DNA from 4 places in the Pantoea sp. AS142 genome. Region 1 is predicted to be linked to each of the others. Evidence: predicted binding sites of a transcription regulator. Region 1 holds the regulator's gene; each other region holds the start of a gene.

The links. The regulator CRP, encoded in region 1, controls carbon source genes, mostly activating them, when cyclic AMP is high. The targets are predictions, from matches to a motif close to ATGTGANNNNNNTCACAT.
Region 2: the regulator CRP is predicted to act here: its motif matches at 5,149-5,166, upstream of pth (aminoacyl-tRNA hydrolase).
Region 3: the regulator CRP is predicted to act here: its motif matches at 4,886-4,903, upstream of WFO64_RS16110 (CdaR family transcriptional regulator).
Region 4: the regulator CRP is predicted to act here: its motif matches at 2,214-2,231, upstream of adhE (bifunctional acetaldehyde-CoA/alcohol dehydrogenase).

Annotation. Positions count from the first base shown of each region.
Region 1 covers NZ_JBBCMO010000006.1:196,007-203,956, forward strand. The annotation lists gene WFO64_RS13245 (putative adenosine monophosphate-protein transferase Fic) at 1-145, shown strand, start outside; gene WFO64_RS13250 (aminodeoxychorismate/anthranilate synthase component II) at 187-762, shown strand; gene argD (bifunctional acetylornithine/succinyldiaminopimelate transaminase) at 844-2,064, shown strand; gene WFO64_RS13260 (YccS/YhfK family putative transporter) at 2,066-4,141, opposite strand; gene crp (cAMP-activated global transcriptional regulator CRP) at 4,199-4,831, opposite strand; gene WFO64_RS13270 (OsmC family protein) at 5,135-5,539, shown strand; gene WFO64_RS13275 (phosphoribulokinase) at 5,870-6,739, opposite strand; gene WFO64_RS13280 (YheU family protein) at 6,801-7,019, opposite strand; gene WFO64_RS13285 (hydrolase) at 7,024-7,950, opposite strand, start outside.
Region 2 covers NZ_JBBCMO010000001.1:872,414-880,363, forward strand. The annotation lists gene WFO64_RS04385 (DmpA family aminopeptidase) at 1-815, shown strand, start outside; gene WFO64_RS04390 (M55 family metallopeptidase) at 812-1,633, shown strand; gene WFO64_RS04395 (hypothetical protein) at 1,670-2,035, opposite strand; gene WFO64_RS04400 (LysR family transcriptional regulator) at 2,034-2,942, shown strand; gene ychF (redox-regulated ATPase YchF) at 3,203-4,294, opposite strand; gene pth (aminoacyl-tRNA hydrolase) at 4,403-4,990, opposite strand; gene ychH (stress-induced protein YchH) at 5,246-5,521, shown strand; gene WFO64_RS04420 (GGDEF domain-containing protein) at 5,518-6,669, opposite strand; gene prs (ribose-phosphate diphosphokinase) at 6,882-7,829, opposite strand.
Region 3 covers NZ_JBBCMO010000009.1:33,678-41,627, forward strand. The annotation lists gene glnD (bifunctional uridylyltransferase/uridylyl-removing protein GlnD) at 1-2,045, shown strand, start outside; gene dapD (2,3,4,5-tetrahydropyridine-2,6-dicarboxylate N-succinyltransferase) at 2,129-2,953, shown strand; gene WFO64_RS16105 (DUF3461 family protein) at 3,178-3,570, shown strand; gene WFO64_RS16110 (CdaR family transcriptional regulator) at 3,630-4,787, opposite strand; gene degP (serine endoprotease DegP) at 4,973-6,418, opposite strand; gene dgt (dGTPase) at 6,553-7,950, opposite strand, start outside.
Region 4 covers NZ_JBBCMO010000007.1:160,063-168,012, forward strand. The annotation lists gene adhE (bifunctional acetaldehyde-CoA/alcohol dehydrogenase) at 1-2,006, opposite strand, end outside; gene WFO64_RS14430 (YchE family NAAT transporter) at 2,468-3,115, shown strand; gene WFO64_RS14435 (ABC transporter substrate-binding protein) at 3,688-5,322, shown strand; gene oppA (oligopeptide ABC transporter substrate-binding protein OppA) at 5,479-7,119, shown strand; gene oppB (oligopeptide ABC transporter permease OppB) at 7,212-7,950, shown strand, end outside.

The DNA.
Region 1 (7,950 bases):
ACAGCTGGCGCTGCATGCCGGTTATCTGCTGGCGTGGGAAGAGACTGACGCTGAAAGCTGGAAAGCGGCTAATCAGGCCGCTGTGGCCGGAAACCTGGCTCCGCTGGAGCAGGTATTTGCGAAAGTGGTGAGCGAGGCGGCTTAACCGCGTAGAATAGCGGCGCGAGTTATCATTCTGGACAGGTCATGCTGCTGCTTATCGACAATTACGACTCCTTTACCTGGAATCTTTATCAATATTTCTGCGAGCTGGGTGCACAGGTTCAGGTGGTGCGTAATGATGCCATCACCCTGGAGCAGATGGCGGCCTTACCGCTGACCCATCTGGTGATTTCCCCTGGCCCCTGCACGCCTTCAGAGTCGGGTATCTCGCCGGCGGCGATCCGGCATTTTGCCGGTAAATTGCCGGTGCTGGGCGTCTGCCTGGGACATCAGGCGATTGCCCAGGCGTATGGCGCGCGGATCGTGCGCGCACGTCAGGTGATGCACGGCAAAACCTCCGCGATTCAGCACACCGGCCAGGGCGTGTTTCGCAATCTGAATAATCCCCTTACCGTAACCCGCTACCACTCGCTGATAGTGCAGCGTGATTCCCTGCCCGACGTATTCGAGGTGACTGCCTGGACGATGCGTGACGGCGAGCCTGACGAAATTATGGGATTCCGCCATAAAACCCTGGCGCTGGAAGGTGTACAGTTCCATCCCGAAAGCATTCTCAGCGAGCAGGGACATCAGTTGCTGCGCAATTTCCTTGCGCAATAAGTTGCCTTTAAGTGATTTTTTATGCATATTTTGTGCTTATTATTTCAGGTTTGCACAACTATCATTTAAATGGGGTCATCAATGGCAGCGGAAAAAATTGCGGTCACGCGGGAGACGTTCGATAACGTTATTTTGCCTGTTTATGCACCTGCGCAGTTCGTGCCGGTAAAAGGCAAGGGCAGTCGTGTATGGGATCAGCAGGGCAAAGAGTATATCGATTTCTCGGGTGGTATTGCCGTTACTGCACTTGGACACTGCCATCCTGCGCTGGTGGCGACGCTGAAAAGCCAGGGCGAGACACTGTGGCATACCAGCAATGTCTTTACCAACGAACCGGCCCTGCGTCTCGCCAGTAAGTTAATTCAGGCAACCTTTGCTGAACGAGTCTTCTTCGCGAACTCGGGTGCCGAAGCCAACGAAGCTGCTTTTAAGCTGGCACGCTACTACGCCTGCAAACGTTACAGCCCATTCAAAAGTAAGATTATCGCCTTTCATAACGCCTTTCATGGCCGAACGCTGTTTACCGTCACGGTTGGCGGACAGCCAAAATATTCTGACGGATTCGGTCCTAAACCAGCGGATATTGTCCACGTGCCGTTCAATGACCTGGACGCAGTGAAAGCGGTGATTGACGATCACACCTGCGCCATCGTGGTTGAGCCGATTCAGGGTGAGGGCGGCGTGGTACCCGCGACCCAGGAATTTATGCAGGGACTGCGTGAGCTGTGCGATCAGCATCAGGCGCTGCTGGTGCTGGATGAAGTACAGAGCGGCATGGGACGCAGCGGTAAGCTGTTCGCCTATGAGTATTATGGCGTCCAGCCCGATATTCTGACCTCTGCCAAGGCGCTGGGCGGCGGTTTTCCAGTCAGCGCCATGCTGACCACGAACGAGATCGCCTCGACTATGGCGCCGGGCGTGCATGGCACCACCTATGGCGGCAATCCACTCGCCTGTGCTATTGCCGAAACTGCGCTCGATATCATCAATACCCCGGAGGTACTGGCGGGCGTGGAAAGGCGTCGTCAGTACTTTGTCACGGCGCTGCAGGCCATCGACGCGAAGTATGATCTCTTCAGCGACATTCGCGGCAAGGGTCTGCTGATTGGCGCGGCACTGAAACCCCAGCATGCCGGTAAGGCGCGCGACATCCTGAATGCCGCCGCCGCTGAAGGTGTCATGGTGCTGGTCGCCGGAACCGACGTGATGCGTTTTGCCCCATCACTGATCATTGAGCCTGCCGACATCGAAGAGGGCATGAGCCGCTTCGCCACGGCCATCAGCAACGTACTCAACGGCTGATTTAATTTTTACGTAAGCGTCTGATCAGCCAGCGGCCATGTTGGGGTCGCTGGCTCCACGCCAGCGATGAAATGGTATGCATTACGCTCAGATGATCGAGAATGCGCCGCACATGCTGTTCCACCACCGTAACCGGCCCCTCACTGATGTTCTCCAGCTCATCCAGTAGATTGACCTGGGAGCTTGCACCATCATATTCCAGCCGCTGCTGGCACCGCTGCAGTGCGATTTCACAGGATTGCAGGTAACGCTCAGCCAGCGAGGCCGTGAGCATGGTGTGCTCACGTGCCAGAATCGTCATCGCATTGATATGCTCGACGATAAACTGACTGTGGGTGACCCAGAGCCGCATATCTTTAAGATACTGGGCGTTAAACGCGGGTTCCTGCATCGCCTGATTCAGTGAGTTAAACAGCGCATTATGGGCCTGATTAACCTGCACGCGCTGATAGGCGAGTTTCCCTGGCGACTGTTCGTCGCCCAGCAACAGCCGCAGCGCATCCTGATAGGTCTCCAGCGCGTCATGGGCGTTCTGCCGCAATAATCCGCTCTGCCACTGTGGCCACAGCCACAGCATCCCGCCAAAGGCAATCAGACAGCCCATCAGCGTATCCATCAGTCGCGGCAGCAGAAACTGCGCACCATTCAGCGACAGCAATTGCAGCGAGTAAACCGCCGTAACCGTAAAGCCAATCATCGACCAGCCATAGAACTGGCGGGTGAAGCGATAGCTGATGAACGTTATCGCCAGCATGGTCAGCAGCACCAGCGATTCCGGCACCGCCAGGCGTAGCGTGGCGGCCGCGATCACCAGCCCCGCAAAGGTGCCCAGCGCCCGGTGCTGAATGCGGACACGGGTGGCGCTATAGCCGTTCTGGCTGACGAACATAATGGTCATCAGGATCCAGTAGGGTTTGGGGATGTTGAAGAACAGCGCCAGCGCGCTGCCCAGCATCAACATCACCGCAAAGCGACCCGCCGTGCGCAGTGCCGACGAGCGAAACGAGAGGTAACTGCGCAGCGCCGGTAACAGCGGCAGTCGGCGCTGACGGTCGGCCATCAGATCGCGCTGATAAAGCGGTTTCTGCGTGCGCAGCACCCGCGCGATACGGTTGAAGTGGTAGAGGCAGAAGTTACCCACCGGATTGTCGGGATGCTGATGGGTGATCTTCTCCAGCGCGCCGAGCTGTTTATCCATCGCAAAGCGATCGGGTAACTGGTGATAGAGAATGTTATCCGCCAGCACCCGCAGTCGGGCCGAGATAGTTTTGGCATTCCAGCGGATCACCGCTTCGGCATGGCTCTGCTCGACCAGCTTCTGCACCTCTTCCGGCCGATGGAGGCTGACTGAGATATGCTCCTGCAAATCCAGCGCCACCTGAAAGGCGCGCGTCAGCCGTTTATGACTGTGATCGCGGCTTGCCGACAGCATATGCATCTGCTGATAACAGGTGGTGATGAGGTCGACCACTTTCTGCTGGCGAGCCAGCAGCGGCGGTAGCGCCTTTTCCGGATCGGTCAGCTGCGTCAGCAGGGTATATTTGGCGTCACAATAGTTAGCCAGTTCACGGTAGATCAGGCTCAGGCTTTCGCGCATCGGCTGCTCTTTCCACAGCCAGAACCAGAACCAGTTAAACAGCCCATACCATAACGTGCCGCCGATATAGAGCAATGGGGGAACATAGATTGGCATGCGGCCAATCAGGCTCAGGGTAAAGATGGCGGCGATAAGGGTGCCGGGCAGCAGGCGACCATGCAGCGGGCTGATCTCCCCGGTGACGCCGAGCAACAATGGCATGGCGAACAGGATCAGCGGCAGGGGAATAGCATGCAGGGTGAGCCACTGAATCAGAAAGCTGCCGAGGGCAAACAAGCTGCCGCCAACAATCAGACGTTTAAAGAAGCGTTTATGCGGCGTATCCAGCCCGGCGATATTGCAGCAGGCGGGCACTAACGAGAACAGCAGACCTTTTTGCAGGTCGCCAGCCAGCCAGCCCAGCGCCACAGGCAGACAAAGCACCAGCGTTTGCCGCAAGGCATAGTTAACTTCAGGATGGTAAATAATTCGACGCCACATCGGCTCAACACAAACAATAACGGCGTGATGTTGCCATCACGCCGTGGGTGACAGGAATTAGCGGGTGCCGTAAACGACGATGGTTTTGCCGTGTGCGGAAATCAGGTTCTGATCTTCAAGCATCTTCAAAATACGGCCCACGGTTTCACGTGAACAACCAACAATCTGACCAATTTCCTGACGAGTGATTTTAATTTGCATGCCGTCGGGATGCGTCATGGCATCTGGCTGCTTCGCCAGGTTAAGCAGGGTCTGTGCAATGCGTCCGGTCACGTCGAGGAAAGCGAGGTTACCTACTTTTTCAGACGTCACCTGAAGGCGACGCGCCATCTGCGATGAGAGTCGCATCAGGATATCGGGGTTAACCTGGATCAGTTGACGGAATTTTTTGTAAGAAATCTCCGCCACTTCACACGCGCTTTTCGCACGTACCCAGGCGCTGCGCTCCTGGCCTTCTTCGAACAGGCCAAGCTCACCAATAAAATCGCCCTGATTCAGGTAAGAAAGAATCATCTCTTTGCCTTCTTCATCTTTAATCAGAACCGCGACGGAACCTTTCACGATGTAGTAGAGCGTTTCTGCTTTTTCACCTTGATGAATCAGCGTACTTTTGGATGGATACTTGTGAATATGGCAATGGGACAGGAACCATTCGAGTGTAGGGTCTGTTTGCGGTTTGCCGAGAACCATTCGCTATTATCCTCTGTTGTAATCGTGCCCAAAATACAGGGGGCAGTTTTCCCTGTCAGGCGGTGAAAGCTTTAAGCGTTTCCATTTCAGGAAATCATTCGGGCCGCATCAGGCGCAGTGCGCATCATTCTTCCCGGCTTCGCCATCGGGTGACGAAAAATATTTTCAGCACTGTTTGTAGCACAGCTTTTGTCGACTGTCTTCTGTTGTCTCGCTTCAGCTACAGGCGGATTTCTCTGGATTGCTGTTTACCTGGCGAAAGCGTACGCTGGCGACAAAACAGCGTATTCCGGAGCAAAAATCATGCAGGCAAGAGTGAAATGGGTAGAAGGGTTGACATTTCTCGGAGAATCCTCATCCGGCCATCAGATACTGATGGATGGAAATTCGGGTGATAAAGCGCCCAGCCCAATGGAGATGGTGCTGATGGCGGCGGGTGGATGCAGCGCGATTGACGTAGTATCAATTCTGCAAAAAGGCCGCAACGATGTGGCTGATTGTGAAGTAAAACTGACCTCAGAACGTCGTGAAGAGACGCCGCGAATCTTTACGCACATCAACCTGCATTTTATTGTGAGTGGCAAAACGCTCCAGGATAAAGCGGTCTCACGCGCAGTGGATCTTTCTGCTGAAAAGTATTGCTCTGTTGCCATCATGCTGGGTAAAGGCGTCACCCTTACCCACAGCTATGAAGTGATCGAACTGTAATAGTCGGAGGGGCTTTTTAGGGGCAATGGCAAAAACGGATTCGTGTAGTCTTAAGACCGTGCCTGCGCAGTGAACCGGGTCAGATCGAAACGTCGCTTAAGCCAATCCCTGGCCGCTCCGGTCCGCGCGATTACGCACCTCATCCCTGAGGTGCGCCCGTAGCCGGGCCAACGCTTTGCGTTGTTCAAAAACGCTCCCGGCGTTTTTGTCCCCTGGCGCAGGACGCTTTCCTGCTCAGACCCGGTTCCCCACGTGTTAAGCTTTTTCGCTGCTGTAAGACTCACCCTGCATTGGCATTGGCATTAGTCTGATGAGGTCCTTTCTGACCTTTTATTCAATGCGTTTACCTTCCATCAGCCGCTTCACCAGCGGCCCCATAATCAACTCCATCGCCAGACCCATTTTGCCGCCCGGCACCACCAGCGTATTAATGTGCGAGATAAACGAACCCTGCAACATTGCCAGCAGATAGGGGAAGTCGATATCTTCCACCGCCTGAAAGTGAATCACCACAAAGCTCTCATCCAGTGACGGAATGGCACGGGCGGCGAACGGATTCGAGGTATCCACGGTTGGGACGCGCTGAAAGTTGATATGGGTGCGTGAAAACTGTGGGGTAATGAAGTTGATATAATCTTCCATCGATCGCACCACTGAATCCATCACCGCTTCACGTGAATGACCGCGTTCACCGGTGTCCCGCACCAGCTTCTGAATCCACTCCAGGTTAACAATCGGCACCACGCCGACCAGCAGATCAACCTGTTCCGCCACGTTATGCTGCGCCGTCACTACGCCGCCATGTAGTCCTTCATAGAAGAGAATATCAGTGTCCTGCGGCAGCGGCTGCCACGGTGTAAAGGTGCCGGGCACCTGATTCCACGGTACCGCTTCATCGTAGGTGTGCAGATATTTACGCGCCTGTCCCTGTCCGCTGTGACCATACTCTCTAAAGCTCTGTTCCAGCAGGCCAAAATCATTGGCTTCGGGGCCGAAGTAACTGACATGACGTCCTAAATCGCGCGCCTTACGAATCGCCATATCCATTTCAGGGCGGGTAAAGCGGTGAAAGCTGTCACCTTCCAGCTCCGCTGCATTGAGGTCGAGTTGCTGAAAGATTTTACGAAACGCGAGGCTGGTGGTGGTGGTTCCTGCGCCGCTGGAACCGGTCACCGCGATAATAGGATGACGTGCAGACATAGAAAAGCTCCCTGTGAGGTCGGGTGACAGGCATTGTTATCATGAAATGGTGTTGGGTGCATCAGCCACGAAATTCTTTGCGCGGCATGATATTGACCGATTCGTGCAGCTCCGACCACACCAGTACCACTTCACCGCTTTCCAGCTGACGTCGCACATCGGCTACCTTATCCAGCAGGCTGCGCTCCTGCTCACCATAGTCCGTGCCTTCGCGCAGCACAAAGGTTTCAATCAGATTTTCAAGGGTCTCAGGTGAGACCTGTTGCCAGGGAATAATCACGAGATCAGTTATCCAAAAAAGGGGCGATCCACTGGGGAATGCGCTGTTCCAGCCACATTTCTGGCTGGCGTAACGTCCCGCCGACAAAACCAACATGGCCGCCATGGGGCGTCAGTTGATAGGTAATAGTGGCAGATAATTGGCTACTGTGCGGGATCACCTCATCACTCATAAAAGGATCATCTTTGGCGTGGATGATCAGCAGCGGTTTCTCTGCGTGTTTCAGCCAGGGCATGGCGCTGGCACGGTGATAGTAATCTGTCGCATCCACAAAACCGTGGGCGCGGGCGGTAATCGCATCATCAAAATCGCGCAGGCGCCGTAGCGCTTTCAGCTGCGCCAGATTAATCGGCAGCGTATCCGGCCAGGCGTGCAGTTTGCGGCGGGCATTTTTCTTTAGCTGCGCCAGCAAATAGTATTGATAGAAACGTGAGAAGCCACGTTCCAGTTTAACGCTACAGGGCTCCAGCAGCAGTGGTGCTGAGACAATGACGCCGGCATCGACTTCGGCGGTTGCGCCCTGCTGGCCCAGCAGACAGCCCAGCATATTGCCGCCCAGCGAGAAACCGACGGCGGCGGTGGGCACGCGGCCCCAGCGGGTGTGCAGCCAGTGCAGGAAAAAGCGGGCATCTTCGGTTTCGCCAGAGTGATAGATGCGGTTCAGCCGGTTAGGTTCACCGCTGCAGCCACGAAAATGCATCACCACTGCCAGCCAGCCGCGTGCGCGGCAGATCGCCATCAGACCATGAATATAAGGGCTGTGAAAACTGCCCTCCAATCCATGAAAAAGCACCACGCGGGGTTTATGCTGCGCACATTGCGGGTCTTCGCTCCAGGCAAGATCGACGAAGTCGCCATCGGGCAGGTCGAGTCGCTGCCAGTGGGGATCGACCGTGATACGGCGCCGTAACAGGCGCGGCAGCAGGGTCTG
Region 2 (7,950 bases), on a different contig from region 1:
TCCTGAACGGCTTTGCGAAACCGATCGGACTGGTTCAGATAGAGGAGCTTGGCGTGCTTCAGACGCCGATTCTGCTCAGTAACACCCTGGCGGTCGGCACGCTGTTTACCACGCTGGTGCGGGATGCCATCAGTCGTAACCCGGAACTGGGACGAACACTGCCCACGGTCAATCCGCTGGTGCTGGAGTGCAACGATGGCTGGCTGAATGATATCCAGGCGCTGGCCATCACTGAAGTGATGGCGCAGGCGGCGCTGCAGACGGCCTCAGCGGACTTCGCGCGCGGCAGCGTCGGCGCGGGACGCGGGATGAGCTGTTTCAGCCTGAAAGGGGGCATCGGAACCGCCTCGCGGGTTATTCCCTCGCTCAACGCCACGCTTGGCGTGCTGGTGCTGGCCAATTTCGGCGCACTGGAGGCATTAACGCTCGATGGCGTTCGGGCTGGCGAGATGATTGCGCCGCTGCTCGACGGGAACACGCCGCCGCGTGATGCCGGTTCTGTCATCATCATTATGGCCACAGATGCACCGCTGGATGCACGTCAGTTAAAACGTATCGCGAAGCGGGCCGGTGCCGGTCTGGGCCGGCTGGGCAGTTACTGGGGCCACGGCTCGGGCGATATCGCGGTGGCATTTTCCACGCAACCGCTGCCGCAACCGCCGCAGGACGACACGCTGGAGCCGCTGCTTGCCGCGGCAGCAGATGCAACTGAACAGGCGGTACTGGATGCCCTGTTGAGCGCAGAGGCTGTTACCGGCTTTCGCGGTCACCATCGCCCCTCACTGACGCAGATTCTGGACAGGTTAACCTCATGAAAATTTTTATCTCAGCCGACATTGAAGGCATCGCGGGCGTCATGCGTCCGGAGCAGTGTACACCCGGTCACCCGGAGCATCAGATCGCCCGTAGTCTGATGGAGCAGGAAGTGAATGCCGCAATTGAGGGGGCGTTCGCAGGCGGTGCAACGGAAGTCGTTGTGGCAGACAGCCATGCTCAGATGACCAATTTACGTGCGGAAAACATTGATCCCCGCGCCCGACTGGTGCAGGGAAAACCCCGCGGGCTGTCGATGGTGGAAGGGATAGAGCAGCAAACGTTCGACGGGTTATTTCTGGTGGGTTATCACAGCGCAGCGGGTGAACCCGGCGTACTGGCGCATACCATCAACGGTCGTGCATTCTGGCGTATCCATATCAATGGCCTGGTGATGGGAGAAACCGATATTTATGCCGCCGCCGCCGCGGAGCACGGCACGCCCTTGCTGCTGGTCACCGGCGACGATCAGTTACAGCGCTGGATTGCGGAACACTACTCAGCGGTCGATTACGTCTGTGTAAAACGCGCCATTTCGCATACCTGCGCGGAATCCATCAGTCCGACAGCGGCACAGCGTGCGATTTGTGCCGCGGCAAGTGCTGCACTGCAACATCCCCCTCAGGCGAGCACGACCCGCCTGACGGCGCCTTACGCTATGCGGCTTCAGGCCATTAAACCGGTGCTGGCCGATCTGTTCAGTTTGATCCCTGGCGTCACGCGCCTTGACGCCGTTACCGTGGGCTATCAGGCGGAGAAAATGGAGACGTTGATCAGCCTACTCAGTGCATTCTCCTATCTGGCGAGTACCCAGTCATAGCGAAATTATCCCGGGCTGCATGCAACGTCAGCCCGTTCAGGCTGCCTTTCCTTTTCTCCTGAGACCGCGCTGCCAGGCACACGCCTGTACTGCGGGCTGTGCCTGCGCATCCTCACGCAGGCGAGTCAGGATTGCTGCTGGCTTAAACCCGCTGAACCCGCGCGTCTGCCCAGGGCTCCTTTTGCTGCACAACGGCAGTGCGACCCCCGCTCTCTGCAGAGGCTTCAGACGGGACTGCCGGGTGCGGATGGGGGCGATACAGGCCACTGAGCCTGCACCGGTTTTGCGGTACAGTTTTTGCAACAGGATATTGATTGCTCTCTCACCCTGCGTCTGGACCTGATTGTGCAGACTGTCGGAGAGGCCCCCGTTTTCGGTATTCCATCCAGGGTAAATATTCATGCGGCTCCGCCATATAGAGGTTTTTCAGGCCATCGTACAAACCGGCAGCATCAGCGCTGCGGCGCGCTTGCTTAATGTCTCGCAGCCGAATATCAGCCGTGTGCTGAATCATGCTGAACAGCAATTGGGATTTGCGCTGTTTGAGCGACGTGTACAGGGAATGAGTGTGACGGCAGAAGGGCGACGCCTTCTGCCGGAAATAGACGATCTCTGCCAGCGCCTGCAATCTATCACCCAGCTCACCGAACAGCTGCGGCGTGGCGAAGGGCAATTAGTCCGCGTCGGCGCGGCCCACGCGTTTGGTCAGATGGTGTTGGCACCCGCATTGGTCACCTGGCGGCAACAGATGGCCTCGGTCAGTGTCGAACTGGTCACCGAGCACTTTAGTACCTTATGCCAGATGATTCTGGATAATCAGCTCGATTTCGCGCTGGTTTTTGGTCAGCAGGTCGATGCGGATCTTCTGGCTGAACCTCTGTTTCAGTCTTCCATGGTCGCGCTGTTACCACTCAATCATCCCCGTAATGAACCCGTTACGCTGGCATGGTTATGCCACAATAATTTACTGATGATGCAGGCTCAGGATCCGCTTGGACGCGTACTTCACCGTGCGCTGCGCGATAAAAAATTGAATCCCGCCGTCTCGTTGTCGATTAAAACCTATTCGGTGATTGCGGATATGGTGCTGGCCGGCGGCGGCATGGGCGTCGTGGATCTCTTCACCGCCTGTCGTTATGCCGAACAGCTAAAGCTGCTACCCATAGCCCAACCCCTGCCGTTTGAAGTGATGCTGATCAGCCGCCGTGACCAGCCACAGTCGCAGTCCACTCTGCAACTTAAGCAGGTCATCCGTAACAGATTGTGGGAGATCGCCCGGCAGTGTGAAGCGCAGTTTATTCGTGGCTGAACACGCGCCGCTTTCAAATGAAGAGCAAGGGAAGGGGGTGTGCTCAGTCAGCTTCAGATTCGTGCGCTGACTTTTGCAGAAGAAAGAACCAAGCCAGAACAGAGAACCTTTTTTAGGTAATAATTGCGGCATTGGTGAAATGTGTGGACAGACACGATTGAGACGGCGTTCAAATGAAAAATCCACGCAACTGCGTGGATTGAATGGTTTCTGTGATTCTCATGAGATTTAATGAAATCTCATGAGACAACAAAACTTATTTAGACGTTAAACAGGAAGTTCATCACATCGCCATCTTTCACGATGTACTCTTTACCTTCTGAACGCATCTTGCCGGCTTCTTTAGCACCTTGCTCGCCTTTATAAGCGATAAAGTCCTCAAACGCGATGGTCTGGGCGCGGATAAAGCCTTTCTCGAAATCGGTATGGATTTTACCGGCTGCCTGAGGAGCCGTCGCGCCAACCGGGATGGTCCATGCACGGACTTCTTTCACGCCTGCGGTGAAATAGGTTTGCAGGTTCAGCAGGGAGTAACCGGCGCGGATAACGCGGTTCAGGCCCGGCTCTTCCAGCCCCAGCTCCGCCATGAACTCCTCACGATCTTCATCTTCCAGCTCGGCAATGTCCGACTCAACGGCGGCACATACGGGCACCACGACTGAACCTTCTGCTTCGGCGATAGCGCGCACCTGATCCAGGTACGGGTTGTTCTCGAAACCATCTTCATTAACATTAGCAATGTACATGGTGGGTTTCAGGGTCAGGAAGCTCAGATAGCGGATGGCTGCTTTGTCATCCGCATCCAGATCCAGTGAACGCAGCATGCCCGCTTCAGAAAGGTGCGGCAGGCACTTCTCCAGCGCAGCCAGTTCAGCTTTGGCATCTTTGTCACCGCCTTTAGCTTTCTTCTGCACACGCTGAATCGCACGTTCACAGGTCTCAAGATCGGACAGCGCCAGCTCAGTGTTGATGACGTCAATATCTTCAGCCGGGTTCACTTTACCTGCAACGTGGATGATGTTGTCGTTTTCAAAACAGCGCACCACGTGACCGATCGCTTCGGTTTCACGGATGTTGGTCAGGAACTGGTTGCCCAGGCCTTCACCTTTTGACGCGCCTTTTACCAGGCCCGCGATATCGACGAATTCCATGGTAGTCGGCACCACGCGCTGCGGCTTAACAATCTCAGAAAGCTGGTCGAGACGCAGGTCAGGCATCGGCACCACGCCGGTGTTTGGCTCAATGGTGCAGAAGGGGAAGTTAGCCGCTTCAATGCCCGCTTTAGTCAGCGCGTTAAACAGAGTGGATTTACCGACGTTCGGCAGGCCCACGATACCGCATTTGAATCCCATGGTTTAATACCCTTTATAACTGGATGGACAGCGCGCCAGAAGGCGGGCAGTCGGAGACGAATGGAAAAATTTCGCGCATTATACACGGAATTGTGACGATTCGGGCGTTTAAGCAGGCTTGAAGGCGTGCAGCCGATTCATCGCCTTGATGCGATCCTCTTTCAGCCACAGTTCGGTACAGCGCGCCGCTTCATCAATAGCATCATCAATCAGCTTCTGCTCACTGGCGGGCGGCTTGCCCAGCACAAATCCGGTCACCTTGTTGCGATCGCCAGGATGCCCGATACCGATGCGCAGCCGATGGAAATTGTTGTTGTTGCCCAGTTTGCTGATGATGTCTTTCAGCCCATTATGACCGCCATGCCCGCCGCCTTGCTTGAATTTAGCCACGCCGGGCGGCAAATCGAGTTCATCGTGCGCCACCAGGATCTCCTCCGGTGCGAGGCGATAAAAGGTCGCCATCGCTGCCACCGCTTTACCGCTCAGGTTCATAAAGGTGGTCGGCACCAGCAGGCGCACATCCTCTTCAGCTATCGCCAGGCGGGCGGTATAGCCATAGAATTTGCCTTCTTCCTTCAGTGACTGATTGTGGCGCTTAGTCAGTAACTCCAGATACCATGCACCCGCATTGTGGCGCGTGGCGGCATATTCAGCGCCCGGATTGGCCAGGCCCACAATCAGTTTAATGCTGCTCACAATGATTATCCTGCTGTTATCGCGAAAGGGCGTTAGTTTACTTCGCCACAGGCGAGATGACAAAGCACAAGCATCAAAATGGTTCAGGATAGTGATTAGTCATTTTCTATCTAAATCAACGAGCTGCAAGCAGGGCCAGTGCATTCTTTATGGCTGATGTGTGATCCAGTCCGCAACGCTGCCTTCAGCCATTGCCTAAACTTACCGTACTTAACATTGTGTGCGGTTATTAACTCATATGGATGGAGGTGCAGCATGAAACATCAACACTGCCGCGTAGCGGGTAACTGCTTGATGGTACTGGGATTAGTAACAATGGTGCTGGGCATTGGCTGTTCCATTATGAACCAGCTTCCCGCGCTCGACCTGCCACAGTCGCTGGCGCAGGGTGCCATTTTCAGCATCTTTCTGGGTGCACTGCTGTGGCTGGTGGGTGCGCGCGTCAGTGGGCGAGAGAAGATTGAAGATCGTTACTACTGGCTGCGTCACTATGACAAACGCTGCCGCCGATCGCCCAATTCACACCCTTAACGGGGGGCGGCTGGCAAGGGATGCTGCGCTGTGCAGTTCCGGCCACTGGCCTTGGCGTGATAGAGCGCCGCATCCGCCAATGCCAGTAAATCTTCAAAATCCTGCTGGTGGTGCGTGACAGTGGCAAAGCCAATGCTGACCGAATAGGTGATTGAATTGGGTTGCGACGCACAGACTGCCAGCCGGATGACCTCACACCACGCTTCTGCTTCCCTGGACCCTGCCGGAATTATCGCCGCAAACTCCTCTCCACCTAATCGCGCAAAACGCCCTTCAGACGGCAGTAACTCTCTGACAATCCGGCAAAAATGGATCAAAATTTGGTCACCCTGATGATGGCCATAACGATCATTAATGCTCTTGAAATGATCCAGATCGAACAGTATCGCGCTAAAAGGCCGTTTCTGACGGCGGCAACGCGCCACAATCTTCTCTGCTTCATTAAATAAGGCACGACGATTCCAGACGCTGGTCAGTGGATCGTGCAGAGAGGCATGTTTTAAGCTGACCTGCATCCGTTCATTGACCATCGCCATTATGGTAAACGTCAGCCCGATCACAAACAGAATCGATTCCAGGATAACGTAAACCGAGAAATTCGACCCGCCAATCGCGCCAGGTTGAGTGCTGGGAATCGCCGGGTCCAGTAACAGACGGAAAATGTGAAACAGCAGATGGATCCACAGCAGTAACTGCGCAGGCCAGAAAGTGGCTTTCAGCGTGTCTCGTGCCAGCCAGACCAGCTGAATCAGTGCGGTGGTGTAGGCGATGCAGGCGATGCAGAGTACCAGCACCCGTTTGGGTAAGCTGTAATAGAATGCCGGAAAGCAGCAGAGGAGTGCCCAGATCAGGGCGCCCAGCACCCAGTGCGTGCCGATGGGTTTGCCGCAGAAGTGCCGGAATGCATTTACTAATCCGCCATAAGCCAGCATCACTAACACGTTACCGACTGCAACCGGCAGAAAGTGCAGACCACTGCTACGCAGGCTACTCAGAAATACGGCAATCAGGGTAAAAACAAGTGACAGGCAGGTGAAGCCAAGAACCCGGTCATACTGCGATCCGATCCAGGCAAAAATCATAATGATGCTCAGAAACCCCAGCACATTAAGCTCGCAAATAAATAATGTATAGATATCGAGGCTCATGGTGGTCAGGTTCTTGTGAGGTGTGCGCTGCAAATTACCACTTAACGGCACAGTGCAGAAGCGGTGAACGCAGTGTTTTATTAAAAGAGTGAGTGGCGTTGAAAATCGGTGATTGAGGGGAAATTTATCGCGGAAAACTCAGAAAAAGAAGCGCGTTAATCGGAAGAAAGGCAGGCATAAAAAACCGGGCACAGAGCCCGGTTTAACGAAGATTAATGCTCGAACATCGCCGAGATAGACTCTTCGTTACTGATGCGGCGAATCGCTTCTGCCAGCATGCCAGATAGGGTCAGCGTGCGTACATTTGGCAGTGACTTAATCTCTTCAGAGAGTGGGATGGTATCGCAGACGATCACCTGGTCGAGTACAGATTTACGCAGGTTTTCAACCGCATTGCCGGAGAAGATCGGGTGGGTCGCATAAGCAAACACGCGCTTGGCACCACGCTCTTTCAGCGCTTCAGCCGCTTTGCACAGCGTGCCGCCGGTGTCGATCATGTCGTCGACCAGCACGCAGTCGCGGCCAGCAACGTCACCAATGATGTGCATCACCTGAGAAACGTTCGCGCGAGGGCGGCGTTTATCAATGATGGCCATATCGGTGTCGTTCAGCAGCTTAGCGATAGCACGAGCACGTACTACGCCACCAATATCGGGAGAAACAACAATCGGGTTTTCCAGTCCAATCTGCATCATATCTTCCAGCAGGATCGGGCTGCCAAATACGTTATCAACCGGGACGTCGAAGAAGCCCTGGATCTGCTCGGCGTGCAGGTCAACCGTAAGAACACGGTCAACACCGACGCTGGAAAGGAAGTCTGCCACTACTTTAGCGGTGATAGGCACACGCGCAGAACGCACGCGGCGATCCTGACGGGCATAACCAAAATAGGGGATGACTGCGGTAATACGACCAGCAGAAGCACGACGCAGCGCGTCGACCATCACAACCAGTTCCATCAGATTATCGTTGGTGGGAGCACAGGTGGACTGGATGATGAAAATATCACCACCGCGTACATTTTCGTTGATCTGTACGCTCACTTCACCATCACTGAAACGCCCGACAGCGGCGTCGCCCAGGCTGGTGTAAAGGCGGTTGGCAATACGTTGTGCTAGTTCCGGGGTGGCGTTACCAGCAAATAGCTTCATATCAGGCACGAGAAGAACCTCAGGCTTTGCGTCCAGAGAATGAACGGCATGACTGTAACCGGCGCGTACGGTCATGAACGTTCACACGGGTGTGTTGATGCGAAAGGTGCAGCGTCCGGAACGTGGTGAC
Region 3 (7,950 bases), on a different contig from region 1:
GCACCAGCTATAACCTCGAGCCGGACATTAAAAGCAGCCCCGGTGGCCTGCGGGACATCCATACGCTGCAATGGGTCGCCCGACGCCATTTTGGTGCCACCACGCTGGATGAGATGGTCGGCTTTGGGTTCCTCACCGACGCTGAGCGCAGCGAACTTAACGAATGTCAGGCATTTCTCTGGCGCATCCGCTTTGCTCTGCATCTCTCCCTGCCCCGCTACGATAACCGCCTGCTGTTTGATCGCCAGCTCAGCGTGGCACAACGCCTGAAATACCAGGGCGAGGGCAATGAGCCGGTCGAGCGGATGATGAAAGATTTCTATCGGGTCACGCGCCGCATCGGCGAACTAAATCAGATGCTGCTCCAGCTGTTTGATGAGGCGATTCTGGCGCTCTCCACCAGCGAAAAGCCCAAGCCTATAGATGACGATTTTCAGCTGCGTGGCGATTTAATCGACCTGCGCGACGAAACGCTGTTCACACGCGAACCGCAGGCGATTCTGCGCATGTTCTACGTCATGGTGCGTAACGACAGCATAAAAGGGATCTACTCCACCACTCTGCGTCACCTGCGCCATGCACGTCGGCATCTGAAGCAACCGCTGTGTCAGATCCCGGAAGCGCGACGCATCTTTATGTCGATTCTGCGCCATCCCGGTGCGGTCAGTCGGGCGCTGGTGCCGATGCATCGTTACAGCGTGTTGTGGGCTTACACGCCGCTGTGGAGCCATATCGTCGGACAGATGCAGTTCGATCTGTTTCACGCCTACACCGTTGATGAACACACCATTCGGGTTTTGCAAAAGCTGGAAAGCTTTGCTAATGAAACTACCCGTCCGCAGCATCCGCTATGCGTAGAGTTATGGCCGCGCCTGCCACAGCAGGAGCTGTTACTGATGGCAGCGCTACTGCATGACATTGCTAAAGGGCGCGGCGGCGATCACTCTATTCTCGGCGCGCAGGATGCGCTCGATTTCGCTGAAATGCACGGCCTGAACTCGCGTGAAACGCAGCTGGTGGCCTGGCTGGTTCGTCATCACCTGCTGATGTCGGTGACGGCTCAGCGGCGCGATATTCAGGATCCGACGGTGATCCAGCAGTTCGCTGAGGTGATGCAGAATGAGAACCGGCTGCGCTATCTGGTCTGCCTGACCGTAGCCGATATCTGCGCCACCAATGAAAGTCTGTGGAACAGCTGGAAGCAGAGCCTGTTGCGCGAGCTGTTTTTCGCTACCGAGAAACAGCTGCGACGCGGCATGGAAAACAGTCCGGATCTGCGTGAACGGGTGCGTCATCATCGCCTGCAGGCGCTGGCGCTGCTGCGGATGGACAACATTGATGAAGAACGTCTGCACCAGATTTGGAAACGTTGCCGCGCTGACTACTTCCTGCGCCATACGCCGAATCAAATCGCGTGGCATGCCCGCCACTTACTGGTTCACGACCTGAAAAAACCGCTGGTGCTGGTCAGCCCGCAGGCCACGCGCGGCGGCACCGAAATCTTTATCTGGAGTCCCGATCGCCCGCACCTGTTTGCTGCCGTCGCCGGTGAACTCGATCGCCGCAATCTCAGCGTACACGACGCGCAGATCTTCACCAGCCGCGATGGCATGGCCATGGATACTTTTATTGTCCTGGAACCGGATGGCAGTCCGCTTTCTCCGGATCGCCATCCGATGATCATTCAGGCGCTGGAGCAGGCGATAACCCAGTCAGAGTGGGTACCGCCACGTACCCGCCGTCCGTCAGCCAAACTCCGGCATTTCAGCGTGGATACCGAGGTCAATTTCCTGCCAACGCATACCGATCGTCGCAGCTACCTGGAACTGGTGGCGCTGGATCAGCCAGGCCTGCTGGCAAGAGTCGGCGAAGTCTTTGCCGATCTCGGTGTCTCACTGCATGGCGCACGCATCAGCACCATCGGCGAGCGGGTCGAAGATTTGTTTATTCTGGCCAACAGTGAACGTCAGGCGCTGGATGAAGAAATGCGCAAAGCGTTGCAACAACGGTTGACAGAGGCCCTTAATCCAAACGATAAAGTGTGACCAGACTCGATTTGTAAACATTATTCTCTTTACTTGTGTCGGGGTATTCCCCGGCATCGCACATGACAGATCAGGAAAAAAATATGCAACAGTTACAGAGCGTTATTGAATCCGCCTTTGAACATCGCGCTGATATCACACCTGCCAGCGTCGACAGCAAAACCCGTGACGCCATCAACCAGGTGATTTCCCTACTGGACAGCGGTGCACTGCGCGTTTCTGAGAAGATCGACGGCGAATGGGTAACGCATCAGTGGCTGAAGAAAGCAGTGCTGCTCTCTTTCCGCATCAATGACAATCAGGTGATGGAAGGCGCAGAAACCCGCTTTTACGACAAAGTGCCGATGAAATTTGCCGGCTGGGATGAAGCACGTTTCAAAGAAGCCGGTTTCCGCGTCGTACCGCCCGCGGCTGTGCGTCAGGGTGCCTATATCGCCCGCAACACGGTGCTAATGCCTTCTTACGTCAACATTGGCGCCTTTGTAGATGAAGGGACCATGGTGGATACCTGGGCGACCGTGGGTTCCTGTGCGCAGATTGGTAAAAACGTTCACCTTTCTGGCGGCGTGGGTATCGGTGGCGTGCTGGAACCGCTTCAGGCGAACCCGACCATTATCGAAGACAACTGCTTCATTGGCGCACGTTCTGAAATCGTTGAAGGCGTGATTGTTGAAGAAGGTTCAGTGATTTCAATGGGCGTTTACATCGGTCAGAGCACCAAAATTTATGACCGTGAGACCGGTGAAGTGCATTATGGCCGCGTTCCTGCTGGTTCAGTGGTGGTCTCCGGTAATCTGCCGTCTAAAGATGGCAGCTACAGCCTCTACTGTGCCGTGATTGTGAAAAAAGTGGATGCAAAAACGCTGGGCAAAACCGGTATCAACGAATTGCTGCGCACCATCGACTGATTTAAGTGACGGGCTGGAAACCAGCCCGTCATCTTTTCTTTACAGATATTCTAAAATAACATGCTTCGCGCCGCGAATTAACTGGTGCGTTTAGTTTTTATCCAGGTCATAATCCGCGCCAGTTAAATCCTGTCGCGCAATATTCATCCCGCTTATTTATGCCTACAGTTGTCTGACGTCATGAACAAGACTGCGCGCTTCTCACTTTTGATGGAAACAACGCTATGTATGACAATCTGAAAAGCTTAGGAATCAGTAATCCGGACGACATCGATCGTTACAGCCTGCGTCAGGAAGCCAATAACGACATTCTGAAAATCTACTTCCGCAAAGATAAAGGCGAATTTTTTGCGAAGAGCGTCAAATTCAAATATCCGCGCCAGCGCAAAACGGTTGTTGCCGATCACGCGACCCAGGGCTACAAAGAAGTTCAGGAAATCAGCCCGAATCTGCGTTATGTCATCGATGAACTGGATCAGATTTGCCAGCGCGATCAGGTTGAAGTGGATCTGAAAAGCAAAATTCTGGATGACCTGCGCCACCTGGAAAGCGTGGTTTCCCACAAAATCACCGAAATTGAATCGGATCTGGAAAAATTAACCCGTAAAAGTCGTTAATTTCCTGCCAGACGAGAGAGGCCAGCATTGCTGGCCTTTTTTATGCTGAAATCTGCACTTCAGCCCTGCTCATCCAGTTGCAAAGCCACGTAGAGCAACAGCCTGTCATCAAAATGGCCAAGATTCAGCCCGGTCAGTTCAGAAATCCGGTTTAGCCGGTATTCAAGCGTATTTCGATGAATGAACAGCGCACGTGCGGTGGCGCTCGGCTGGACGTTATGGGTGAACCAGGCGATCAGAGTGCGGCGCAGCAAGCCGTTATTATCCATGCTCTTGAGCTTCGCCAGTGGCCGGGCGAGTTCATTGGCCTGCCAGCCACCACGCAGACTGTCGAGCAGCACGGGCAGCACCAGATCCTGATAAAAATAGCTGCGCACCTCAGGCATCCGTTGTTTGCCTACCATCATCGTGGTGCGCGCCGTCCGGTAAGAACGTGCGATGCTGCCGGGCCCGGTAAAGAAGTTGCCCAGTGCGATACGCATCCGAAGATGACCACTCTCTTTCATCCGCTGTAGCAACTGCCCTACGCGGCGGCAATGCTCCTCCTGATCGTAACGACCATGCCCATTAAGGGCGGGTTTCAACACCACCATTTCGGTCAATGACACAATAGCGATCAGATTATCGCGCTCCGGTGTGGTCAGTAGCGTTTGCAACTGCTGTAACTCTGACATCGCGCTGTCAACGCCAAGCTGACCGCTATCCACCTCCACCACGGCTACCACCCTTGGCTGATTGAGATCGATGCCGAGCCGCTGCGCCCATTCAGTCAACTGTGGAGACAGGGTATCACTGCGGATCAGATTCAGTACCAGCTCTTCACGCAGACGGCTGTCCTGCGCAAGCATATGCAGTAGCCTCGCCTGCTCCAGCATCATCTCCGCGGTCATGCAGACCAACTCGCCATAGTGCCGCAGTGCCAGCGGCTCACCAGTCAGGCCAATCACCCCGACAATGTCACCATCAATGCGTAGCGGCAGGTTAATGCCAGGCCGCACGCCATGAAGATGTTTAGCCACCGCCTCATCGATGTCTACTACGCGCCCCTGAGAGAGCACCAGCAACGCCCCCTCGTGCAACTCCCCAATACGTTCCCGGTCACCGCTACCGATAATCCGACCCCGCGCATCCATCACGTTGACATTGCTGTCAATAATTTTCATGGTGCGCGCCACGATATCCTGTGCCAGCCGGGCATCAAGGTGATAGGTAGCCATCCATTACTCCTGCAAAGAAGGGGGGAGAAACAGAATACGCAAGCGCTGCACGCAGAACATTGTGCAACTGCACAGAGCCAGGCCGTCATTTGCCGAATTTGCGGCAAACATCACACTCTGTCGCGGCAGAAATTGGACATAAAAAAGGCGGACCGCAGTCCGCCTCTGAGTCAGTTATTGTTCAGTTATTGCATCAGCAGATAGATACTGCTGTCACCGCGCTTCACATTCAGCGCCAGAACCGACGGCTTGGTGTCGAGGACTTTGCGCAGTTCACCCAGATTGGTCACTGCCTGCTGATTAACGCCCTGGATAACGTCGCCCTTTTTCAGGCCGATACGCGCCGCGGCACTGCCCGGTTTCACGTTTTCAACCCGTACACCTTTAGTACCCGCTTCGATATTGCTGAGATCGGCGCCTTCGATGCCATTGTAGATGGTCGCGGACTGCACTTTCGCCTGGCTGCTCTGCTGTAATTTAACAGAGACATCCACCGGTTTGCCGTCACGCAGCAGCCCCAGTTTCAGGGTGGTACCAACCGGCAGTGAACCCACTTCTGCACGCAGCGACGCAAAGCTGCTTAGCGGTTTGCCGTTCATCGAGACAATCACGTCACCCGCTTTAATGCCCGCTTTGGCGGCTGCAGAGTCTGGCAGCACCTGACTGACAAAGGCACCACGCTGTGCGTCCACTTTCATCGCTTTTGCCAGCTCGGAGTTCAGTTCAGTACCCTGTACGCCCAGTTCACCGCGTTTCACCTGGCCAAACTCAACCATCTGAGCTGTCAGGTTTTTCACCATGTTGCTGGGGATAGCAAAGCCGATACCGATGTTGCCGCCATCCGGTGCCAGAATGGCGGTGTTAATCCCAATCAGTTCACCGTTGAGGTTAACCAGCGCACCACCGGAGTTGCCCCGATTAATGGCCGCATCCGTCTGAATAAAGTTTTCGTAGTTTTCCACGTTCAGGCCGCTGCGTCCCAGTGCCGAGACGATTCCTGAGGTCACCGTTTCACCCAGACCATAAGGGTTGCCGATTGCCACGGTATAATCACCGACGCGGAGGTTGTCAGAGTCAGCTAATTTCACTGCGGTAAGATTTTTGGCTTCCTGCAGCTGAATCAGTGCAATGTCAGAGCCTGGATCTTTACCGATCACTTTTGCGTCATAGCGACGACCGTCACTGAGCTGTACCTGAATTTTGGTGGCATTATTCACCACGTGATTATTGGTCACCACATAGCCTTTTTCGGCGTTAATGATCACGCCCGATCCCAGAGCTCGGAATTTTTCCTGCTGGGTATCAGGGGCTGGCGCACGGCCGTTACCACCTGCACCGTCGCCGCTTTGGCACATTGGTGAACCCTGGAACGGTGAACCGTCCTGGCAGAATGGCGAATTGTCGCCAAAGAATTGCTGAAACTGCTGCGGCATGCGCGGGGTTTTCACCGTGGTGCTGCCCTCGACGCTGATACTAACCACAGACGGCATCACCTTCTCCAGCATGGGTGCCAGGCTTGGCTGGTTCTGGCTATCAGAAGAGGCCGTTTGCGCAGCAGAAACAGTAACAGGGGCGAGTGCCATGCTCAGGCTCAACGTCAGCGCACTTAACATTAAAGTCTTTGTTTTCATTTTTCGTTTCTCTATAAGATTACTGTTCAGACCATTGCTGTGGTCGAAAGGTGAGATAAATGTTTTAGCGCGAAGTTCCTTTAAAATTTTAAGTCAAAGGTAAAAAATTATTCGCGCTCCTTACAATTGGCGACTTATTCTACCGCCATCAGCCGCCGGTACTCATCCCAGGCATAGAGATCGGTCATGCCACTGATATAATCCTGAATAAGCCGGAAGCGATAATAACGTTCCCACAGCAACCGCTGATATTTATGTTCTACTACCAGATTACGCATTTTATGCAAATAGGCTTTGCGGTGTTTACCGGAAAGTTTATGGAAAAGCCGGGTTTCAATCGGGTGCTGACGCAGGAAGTCTTCATTTATCAGCGTGGTAAAGGCTTCATAATTAAGGCGCATCAGTGGCTGATAGATCTCCAGCAGTCCTTTAATCACCCGGTATCCCTGTAACTCCAGCTGCTCTACTTCCGAGTGATTAAAAACCTGCTGGCGGGCAACAGTCTTGAACAGTTGCAGTAAGCGGCCCTCTTCACCCTCGTCTTCCAGTAGCGCATGGTTGAAACTTCCATCGAATATTGCAGGCAGATTATCAACAAAACGTTTTACAGCGTAGCTCACCAGCACGCTCTGAACATTTACGCGTAATGACATAAAAAATTGATCGCTGCGACTTCGCCGTTTTTTACTACAGGCTTCACGCCAGGCTTCACCAATAGTCCGGCTAAAAGCGTCATTATTTTTGACCGGCCCCCAGGCTTTATTAAGGAACTCATACAAACTTTCAACATTAAAGATATCTTTTTCTACAGCGTCGTCCAAATCGGCAATGCAATAGGAGATATCATCCGCGGCTTCCATTATATAGGTGAGTGGGAAGCGATGGTGCTCTTCCATATTGGTGGCAGCACGCAAATCGGCAATATAATCCTGCTCAGAGAGATAAAACCCAGGTTTCTTCATTAAGGCGCTAAATTCGGCGGGCTTTTCTCCCTGCCACCAGGCGGGTGCGGTATATTTCAGGATGCAGGCGACCTGAGAATAACTGAGATTCAGTTGCAGCAGTGTATGCACCATTCGAATTGCCTGCGCGTTGCCCTCAAAATGACAGAGGTCCTGGCGGATCATGGCGTTGAGTTGATCAAAGGCCTTACGCTGCGCATCACCTTCCACGCCCGCTACCAGCGGATCAACCAGCTCGGCTGCGAGATTATCTTCAAACCAGTCGTTAATGGCCGCCTCGCCAAAATGGCCAAACGGCGGATTACCCACGTCATGCAGCAGACATGCCATCTCAATCAGACTTTCAAACGCGCCTTCCAGCTCATCCAGACCATACTGCGCCAGCCCGCCCTGCATCTTCAGAGTTTGCAGGATCTCTTTGGTGATGTAGCGCCCGGTCTGCTGCACCTCCAGCGAGTGCGTCAGGCGGGAGCGGACTGCGGCATTACGCTCCAGCGGAAAGACCTGCGTTTTTTGCTGCAAGCGCCGGATCGCGGCGGAATTAATAATCCGTCCGCGGTCGCTCTCAAA
Region 4 (7,950 bases), on a different contig from region 1:
TCATTTGCCAGTACTGAAACATAGGCTTCCAGCGCGTGGGTCACCGCGTCCAGACCGCCGAAGGCGCAAAGTGAACGCGGCATATCCATCACCAGGTTGGCATCAACAATCGCCATATCAGGTGTTAACGCATAGTCAGCGAGTGGATATTTCTGACCTGTCGCATCATCGGTAACGACGGCAAATGGCGTCACTTCTGAACCGGTACCGGACGTGGTGGTGATGGCAACCATGCGTGCTTTGACGCCCATTTTCGGGAACTTGTGGATACGTTTACGGATATCCATAAAACGTAACGCCAGTTCTTCAAAGTGGGTCTCCGGATGTTCGTACATCACCCACATGATTTTTGCGGCATCCATTGGGGAACCGCCGCCCAGAGCGATGATGACATCCGGTTTAAAGCTGTTCATCTGCTCTGTCCCTTTACGCACGATGCTTAGCGTCGGGTCAGCTTCAACTTCAAAGAAAACTTCAGTCTCAATACCGTGTGATTTCAGTACCCGGGTAACCTGGTCAGCGTAGCCGTTATTGAACAGGAAGCGGTCAGTAACGATAAAAGCACGTTTTGCACCGTCCGTTGCCACTTCTTCCAGCGCAATTGGCAGTGAACCCCGACGGAAGTAGATGGATTTAGGAAGTTTATGCCACAACATATTCTCAGCTCGCTTGGCGACAGTTTTGGTATTAATCAGGTGTTTTGGACCGACGTTCTCAGAAATAGAGTTACCGCCCCATGAACCACAACCCAGCGTCAGAGAGGGTGCCAGTTTAAAGTTGTAGAGGTCACCAATCCCACCCTGCGAGGCTGGTGTATTGATCAGAATACGTGCGGTTTTCATTTTGTCGCCGAAGTAGTGAACGCGCTCAGTCTGGTTATCCTGGTCGGTATAGAGACACGAGGTATGGCCGATACCGCCCATGGCGACCAGTTTTTCGGCTTTATCTACCGCATCCTGGAAATCTTTCGCACGATACATCGCTAACGTTGGTGAGAGTTTTTCATGGGCGAACGGTTCAGAATCATCCACCAGTTTAACTTCGCCAATCAGAATTTTCGTGCTCGGTGGCACGCTGATACCGGCCATCTCCGCGATTTTGAATGCCGGCTGACCGACGATGGCTGCGTTCAGACCGCCATTCTTCAGGATGATATTCTGCACCGCACTCAGTTCGGCACCCTGCAACATGTAACCGCCATGGCTGGCGAAACGTTCACGCACTGAGTCATAGACCGAATCAACCACAATCACTGATTGTTCAGAGGCGCAGATCACCCCGTTATCAAAGGTTTTCGACATCAGAATTGAAGCAACGGCACGTTTCAGATCGGCGGTTTCATCAATCACGACCGGCGTATTACCGGCACCCACACCAATCGCTGGTTTACCGGAGCTGTAAGCCGCTTTCACCATGCCTGGACCGCCGGTGGCGAGAATCAGGTTGATGTCCGGGTGATGCATAAGCTGGTTTGAAAGCTCAACGGAAGGGGCATCGATCCAGCCGATAATGTCTTTTGGCGCACCCGCGGCAATCGCGGCCTGCAATACGATATCTGCCGCTTTGTTTGTCGCGTCCTTCGCGCGCGGATGTGGCGAGAAGATGATTCCGTTACGGGTTTTGAGGCTGATCAATGCTTTGAAAATGGCAGTTGAAGTCGGGTTGGTGGTCGGGACGATGCCGCAAATCAAACCAATGGGTTCGGCGATGGTAATGGTGCCGAAAGTATCGTCAGTGGCTAACACACCACACGTTTTTTCATCTTTATAAGCGTTATAAATATATTCTGAAGCAAAATGATTTTTTATCACTTTGTCTTCGACGATGCCCATGCCGGATTCGGCAACGGCCATCTTGGCAAGCGGAATGCGGGCATCTGCGGCGGCGAGGGCGGCGGCACGGAAGATGGCGTCGACCTGTTGTTGAGAAAAGTTGGCATATTCACGCTGTGCTTTTTTTACACGTTCAACCAGTGCATTGAGTTCAGCGATATTAGTTACGGCCATGGTGTTCTCCTGAAGGAAGTTAAACTTTTTTAGTAAACACTCCTGCATCCTGAGTATAGTCACGTTACAATAACGCGTCTGGCTGGGAGGGAACGCCAGGATTTTCAACTGTTTACTAAACTAGTCTTCTGCTGCCATCCGCGAAGGGTCGTTCGTGGCTGCTAATACTTCCGTTGAGAAAAGAGTACCTGGTTTGGGATAGGCCAATTTTGATGACGATCAATTTAACCGCAAGCTGACACCTTTCAGCATCCCCATAATCGCTTCTCACATCAAATCTGTTTAAACCTACAGAGCGTTAGTCTGGCAGCGGCTAAACCCAGTCACTTTTTAATCTCTGGCGTAAAGCGCTAAATAATCGGCACGCTATCAGTATAAATAGCTGGGTAAGCATCTGGCGTCTGCGTCTGTTTTCACATACATTAGGCGCGTTTTCCCCCCCCTGTGGTACGGAGTAAGTCGTGAACCCTGCGCTGTTAGATTTATCAGGCTATATAAAATTTTTTGTCGGGCTGTTTGCGCTGGTCAATCCGGTGGGCATTATTCCGGTGTTCATCAGCATGACGCGTTACCAGGGGGTGGCTGAGCGGAATAAAACCAACCTCACTGCCAATCTGGCAGTCGCCATTATCCTCTGGACATCACTTTTCCTCGGCGATGCGATTTTGCGTGTGTTTGGCATCTCGATTGATTCTTTTCGCATAGCGGGTGGGATTCTGGTTGTCACTATTGCGATGTCGATGATCAGCGGCAAGCTGGGGGAGGATAAGCAGAACAAGCAGGAGAAGTCAGAAACGGCGATCCGAGAAAGCGTGGGTGTTGTGCCGCTGGCGTTACCTTTGATGGCGGGGCCGGGTGCAATTAGCTCGACGATAGTCTGGAGTACCCGCTACCACAGTTGGCTAAACCTGCTGGGTTTTACGCTGGCGATCGCCATCTTTGCATTCTGTTGCTGGTTACTGTTCCGGGCCGCGCCATTGATGGTGCGTATTCTGGGGCAGACGGGTATCAATGTCATTACCCGCATCATGGGTCTGTTACTTATGGCGTTGGGTATAGAATTTGTTGTCACAGGTATGAAGTCCATTTTTCCCGGCCTGCTTAATTAAAGCCTACTTATTTCAATCAGTGAAGTGGATGGGTGACTCATAATGGTGCAAAAAGCTCTTTTATTGCACCATTACATTGCAATTATTCGCGATTCTTAACAGAGACAGTCGATTATAAATTTCATTACTGCGCGTTAGTTCACAGACTTATTTTTGCAAAAATATGTCACTATTTTCACATGACAATCTGCTTTCTATTTTCTAATCAGCCCCATAAACCGCCACATGAGAGCCAGCAGCCTCGTTTTCATCATGCTGAAGCCAACTTTTTCCAGATAATTGCCAAAACTGACGATTTTAAGCACTGCCTTCTGTTTCGGAGAGGGGGTTCCAGATAAATCCTCTATTTTTCATATCGATATAGTATTTTTAGAGCGTAAATTAACACTTGCGCTGCATGATTACTCATGAGAAAAGAGAAATAGTTAACATTTTAGCTATTTTGCTTTGGCGCCCCTTCGCGGCTTCTGATAATTTTTGGCCCATCGTGATTTTTTTTCTCCGAAAGCCCAAAGTGAGAACGCTTTTTGCTTAAGCCTATCGGGATACTTAATTAAGGGTTGGCGTTTCGCATGATTGGGATAGAAAATTTGCAGCAGCAGCGCTCGACACTCGCCGGTGTGCTGTTAATGGCCTTTGCTCCGGCTTATGCCGCTACGGTTCCGCCGGGTACGGCGCTGGAAGCGCAACAGCAGATAGTGATCAATAACGGAAGCGAAGTCTCCTCACTGGATCCGCATAAAACTGAAGGCGTGCCGGAATCCAATATTATTCAGAACCTGCTGGACGGCCTGGTCAATACCGATAACCGCGGGCAGGTCGTTCCGGGCGTCGCAAAAAGCTGGGAAAACCCGCAACCCACCGTCTGGATTTTTAATCTGCGGGAGGATGCGAAGTGGAGCAACGGTGAGCCGGTTACCGCCGCTGATTTCGTCTATAGCTGGCGCCGTCTGGTGGACCCGGATACCGCATCGCCTTACTCCAGCTATCTGCAGGCAGCCCATTTTGCCAATATTGATGCCATTCTTGCCGGTAAAGCGTCACCCGATCAGTTGGGTGTAAAAGCGCTGGATGCCCATCGGCTGCAAATTACCCTGAGTGAACCAGTTCCGTATCTGGTGGCGATGCTAGCGCATACGGCGCTGAAACCCGTTTATGCACAGGTCATTAAGCAGTGGGGCGAAGCCTGGACCCGCCCGGGTCACTACATCGGTAACGGTGCCTATACACTGAGCGACTGGGTGGTGAATGAAAAAATTGTCGTGAAGCGCAATCCTCACTACTGGGACAATGCCCACACAGTGATTGAACAGGGGACATTCCTGCCGATCGCCTCTGAAAACAGCGATATCAATCGCTACCGCAGCGGCGGCACGGATATTACTAACAGTGCGGTGCCACCAGAGATGTTTGGCAAGCTTCGTAAAGAACTGGGTGATGAAGTGAAGGTCAGCCCGCTGCTCTGCACTTTCTACTACGAAATTAATAACAAAAAGCCGCCGTTCACCGATGCACGGGTGCGTGCCGCACTGAAAATGACCCTCGATCGCGAGGTGATTGCCAATAAGATCATGGCCCAGGGGCAGATTCCGGCTTACAGCCTGACGCCGCCTTTCACCGCCGGTATCAAACTCACTCCACCTGCCTGGTTCGCCTGGACGCAGGCGCAGCGTAATGAAGCCGCTAAGAAGCTGCTGGCAGAGGCTGGCTTTGATGCTGCCCATCCACTGACCTTTACGCTGCTCTATAACACTTCCGATCAGAACAAACGACAGGCGATTGCGGCCGCGTCGATGTGGCAGAAAAACCTGGGTGCTAAGGTGACGCTGCAGAATCAGGAGTGGAAAACCCTGCTGGAGACCCGTCATCAGGCGCAGTACGACGTGGTGCGCGCCACCTGGTGTGCCGACTACAACGAACCCTCAACCTTCCTGAACATGCTGATCAGTAACGCCTCGATTAACACCGCGTTTTACAGCAGCGCGACCTTTGATCGTCTGATGGCAGAAACGCTGACGGCGGGCAGCGACGCGCAGCGCGCCGACCTGTATCAGCAGGCTGAAACACAACTCGACAAAGACTCACCAATTGTGCCAGTTTACTACCGCGTAAGTGTGCGCCTGGTGAAGCCCTGGGTTGGCGGCTTCACGGGCAAAGACCCGCAGGACATAACAGACCTGAAGTACTATTTCATCAAACAACACTGAGCTGATCGCCCGTTCGGCGAGACAGTCGGAAAACGCATCAGCAAACAGACCATTTTTTGGGGTCAATCTCCCTGGTAACAGGCCAGGGAGCCCGTAGACGGGGGACGCCGGGGCAGAGCATCGCCACGGTGACGATAATAAAACTGGAGTGTAATAATGAACAACATCACGAAAAAAAGCCTGATTGCAGCGGGCGTTTTCGCCGCAGTGAGTGCGCTGGCAGGGAATACGGTTTTAGCGGCAACGGTGCCTGCGGGCGTTGAGCTGGCCGCAAAACAGGAGCTGGTTCGCGGCAATGGCGATGAAGTCCAGTCGCTGGATCCGCACAAAATCGAAGGCGTGCCAGAAGATAACGTGGCGCGCGATCTTTACGAAGGTCTGCTGGTCAATGACAGCAACGGTAAACCGATCCCGGGCGTAGCGGAAAGTTACGAAAACAAAGATTTCAAAGTGTGGACGTTCCACTTACGTAAAAATGCCAAATGGTCCAATGGCGAGCCAGTCACCGCGCAGGACTTCGTCTATAGCTGGCAGCGTCTGGTCGATCCTAAAACGGCCTCACCTTACGCCAGCTATCCGCAATATGGGCATATCCTGAACGTTGATGAGATCATTGCCGGCAAAAAACCGGTTACTGATCTGGGCGTCAAAGCCATTGATGACCACACGCTGGAAGTCACCCTGAGTGAGCCGGTTCCCTATTTTGATAAGCTGCTGATCAACTCCGTCATGTCACCGGTTTACAAACCGGCAATTGAGAAGTTTGGCGAGCAGTGGACTCAGCCCCAGAACTGGGTCGGCAACGGTGCTTTTAAGCTGGACGCGCACGTGATTAACGAGCGCATCACTCTGGTGCGTAACCCGAACTACTGGGACAACGAACACACGGTGCTGAACAAAGTCACCTTCCTGCCCATCAGTTCTGAAGTCAGTGACGTTAACCGTTACTTCTCCGAGAACGGCAGCGACATGACCTACAACAACATGCCGATTGAGCTGTTTAAAAAGCTCCAGCGTGACAACGGTAAAGAGCTGCACGTCGATCCTTACCTCTGCACCTACTACTACGAAATTAATAACCAGAAAGCGCCATTCACCGATCCCCGCGTGCGCGCCGCCCTGAAGCTGGGTCTGGATCGTGACATCATGGTGAATAAAGTGCTGGCGCAGGGCCAGAAACCAGCTTACAGCTACACACCGCCATCCACTGACGGCATGGACATTCTGCCGCCAGACTGGTTCAAATGGTCACAGGACAAACGTAATGCCGAAGCAAAGAAGCTGCTGGCTGAAGCGGGCTACACCGCCGACAAACCGCTGACCTTTAACCTGCTGTATAACACTTCCGATCTGCACAAGAAGCTGGCGATTGCCGCCTCGTCGATCTGGAAGAAAAACATCGGCGTGAACATCAAGCTGGAAAACCAGGAGTGGAAAACCTTCCTGGACACCCGTCATCAGGGTAACTTCGATGTGTCGCGTGCGGCGTGGTGTGCGGACTACAACGAACCGACGTCATTCCTGAACACCATGCTGTCCAACAGCAGCAGTAACACATCGCACTATAAGAGCGATGAGTTTGACAAAGTGGTGCGTGACGCTATCAAGGCTCCGGATGCTAAAGCGCGCGCAGCGGACTATCAGAAAGCTGAGCAGATCCTGGATAAAGACAGCACCATCGTACCGGTTTACTACTACGTAAACTCGCGTCTGGTGAAACCGTATCTCGGCGGTTATACCGGTAAAGATCCACTGGACAAAACGCTCGATAAAAACTTCTACATCATTAAACACTAATAGCATTCAGGCTATCAGCAGTGGCGGCGCGTCTGGCGCCGCCTTTTTTAATTTTTTATATGTTGTGAAGCAACAGCCTGGTAGGTACGGCAATGTTAAAATTCATCCTGCGTCGCTTGCTTGAAGCGCTCCCGACGCTGTTCGTCCTGATTACCATCTCCTTCTTTATGATGCGGCTGGCACCCGGCAGCCCCTTTACCGGCGAGCGCACCCTGGCACCGGAAGTGATGGCCAACATTGAGGCGAAATATCACCTCAACGATCCTATCGGTAAGCAGTATGTCGATTACCTGGTGCAGCTGGCGCACGGCGATTTCGGCCCATCCTTTAAATACAAAGATTATTCGGTCAATTACCTGGTCGCGCATGCGTTCCCGGTCTCGGCCAAACTCGGCCTGGCCGCCTTCCTGCTGGCGGTGGTGCTTGGCGTCACCGCTGGGGTGATCGCCGCGCTCAAACAGAACAGTTTGTGGGATTTCGCGGTGATGGGGGTGGCAATGACCGGCGTGGTGATACCCAGTTTTGTGGTCGCGCCGCTGCTGGTACTGTTGTTCGCCATCACCCTGAAGTGGCTGCCGGGCGGCGGCTGGAATGGCGGGCAATGGAACTACATGCTGCTGCCGATGGTGGCGCTGTCGCTGGCTTATATTGCCAGTATCGCGCGTATTACCCGCGGATCGATGATAGAAGTGATGCACTCCAACTTCATCCGCACGGCACGCGCCAAGGGGTTACCGCTGCGCCGCATTGTGCTGCGTCATGCGCTGAAACCGGCGCTGCTGCCGGTGATCTCCTATATGGGGCCGGCATTTGTTGGCATCATCACCGGTT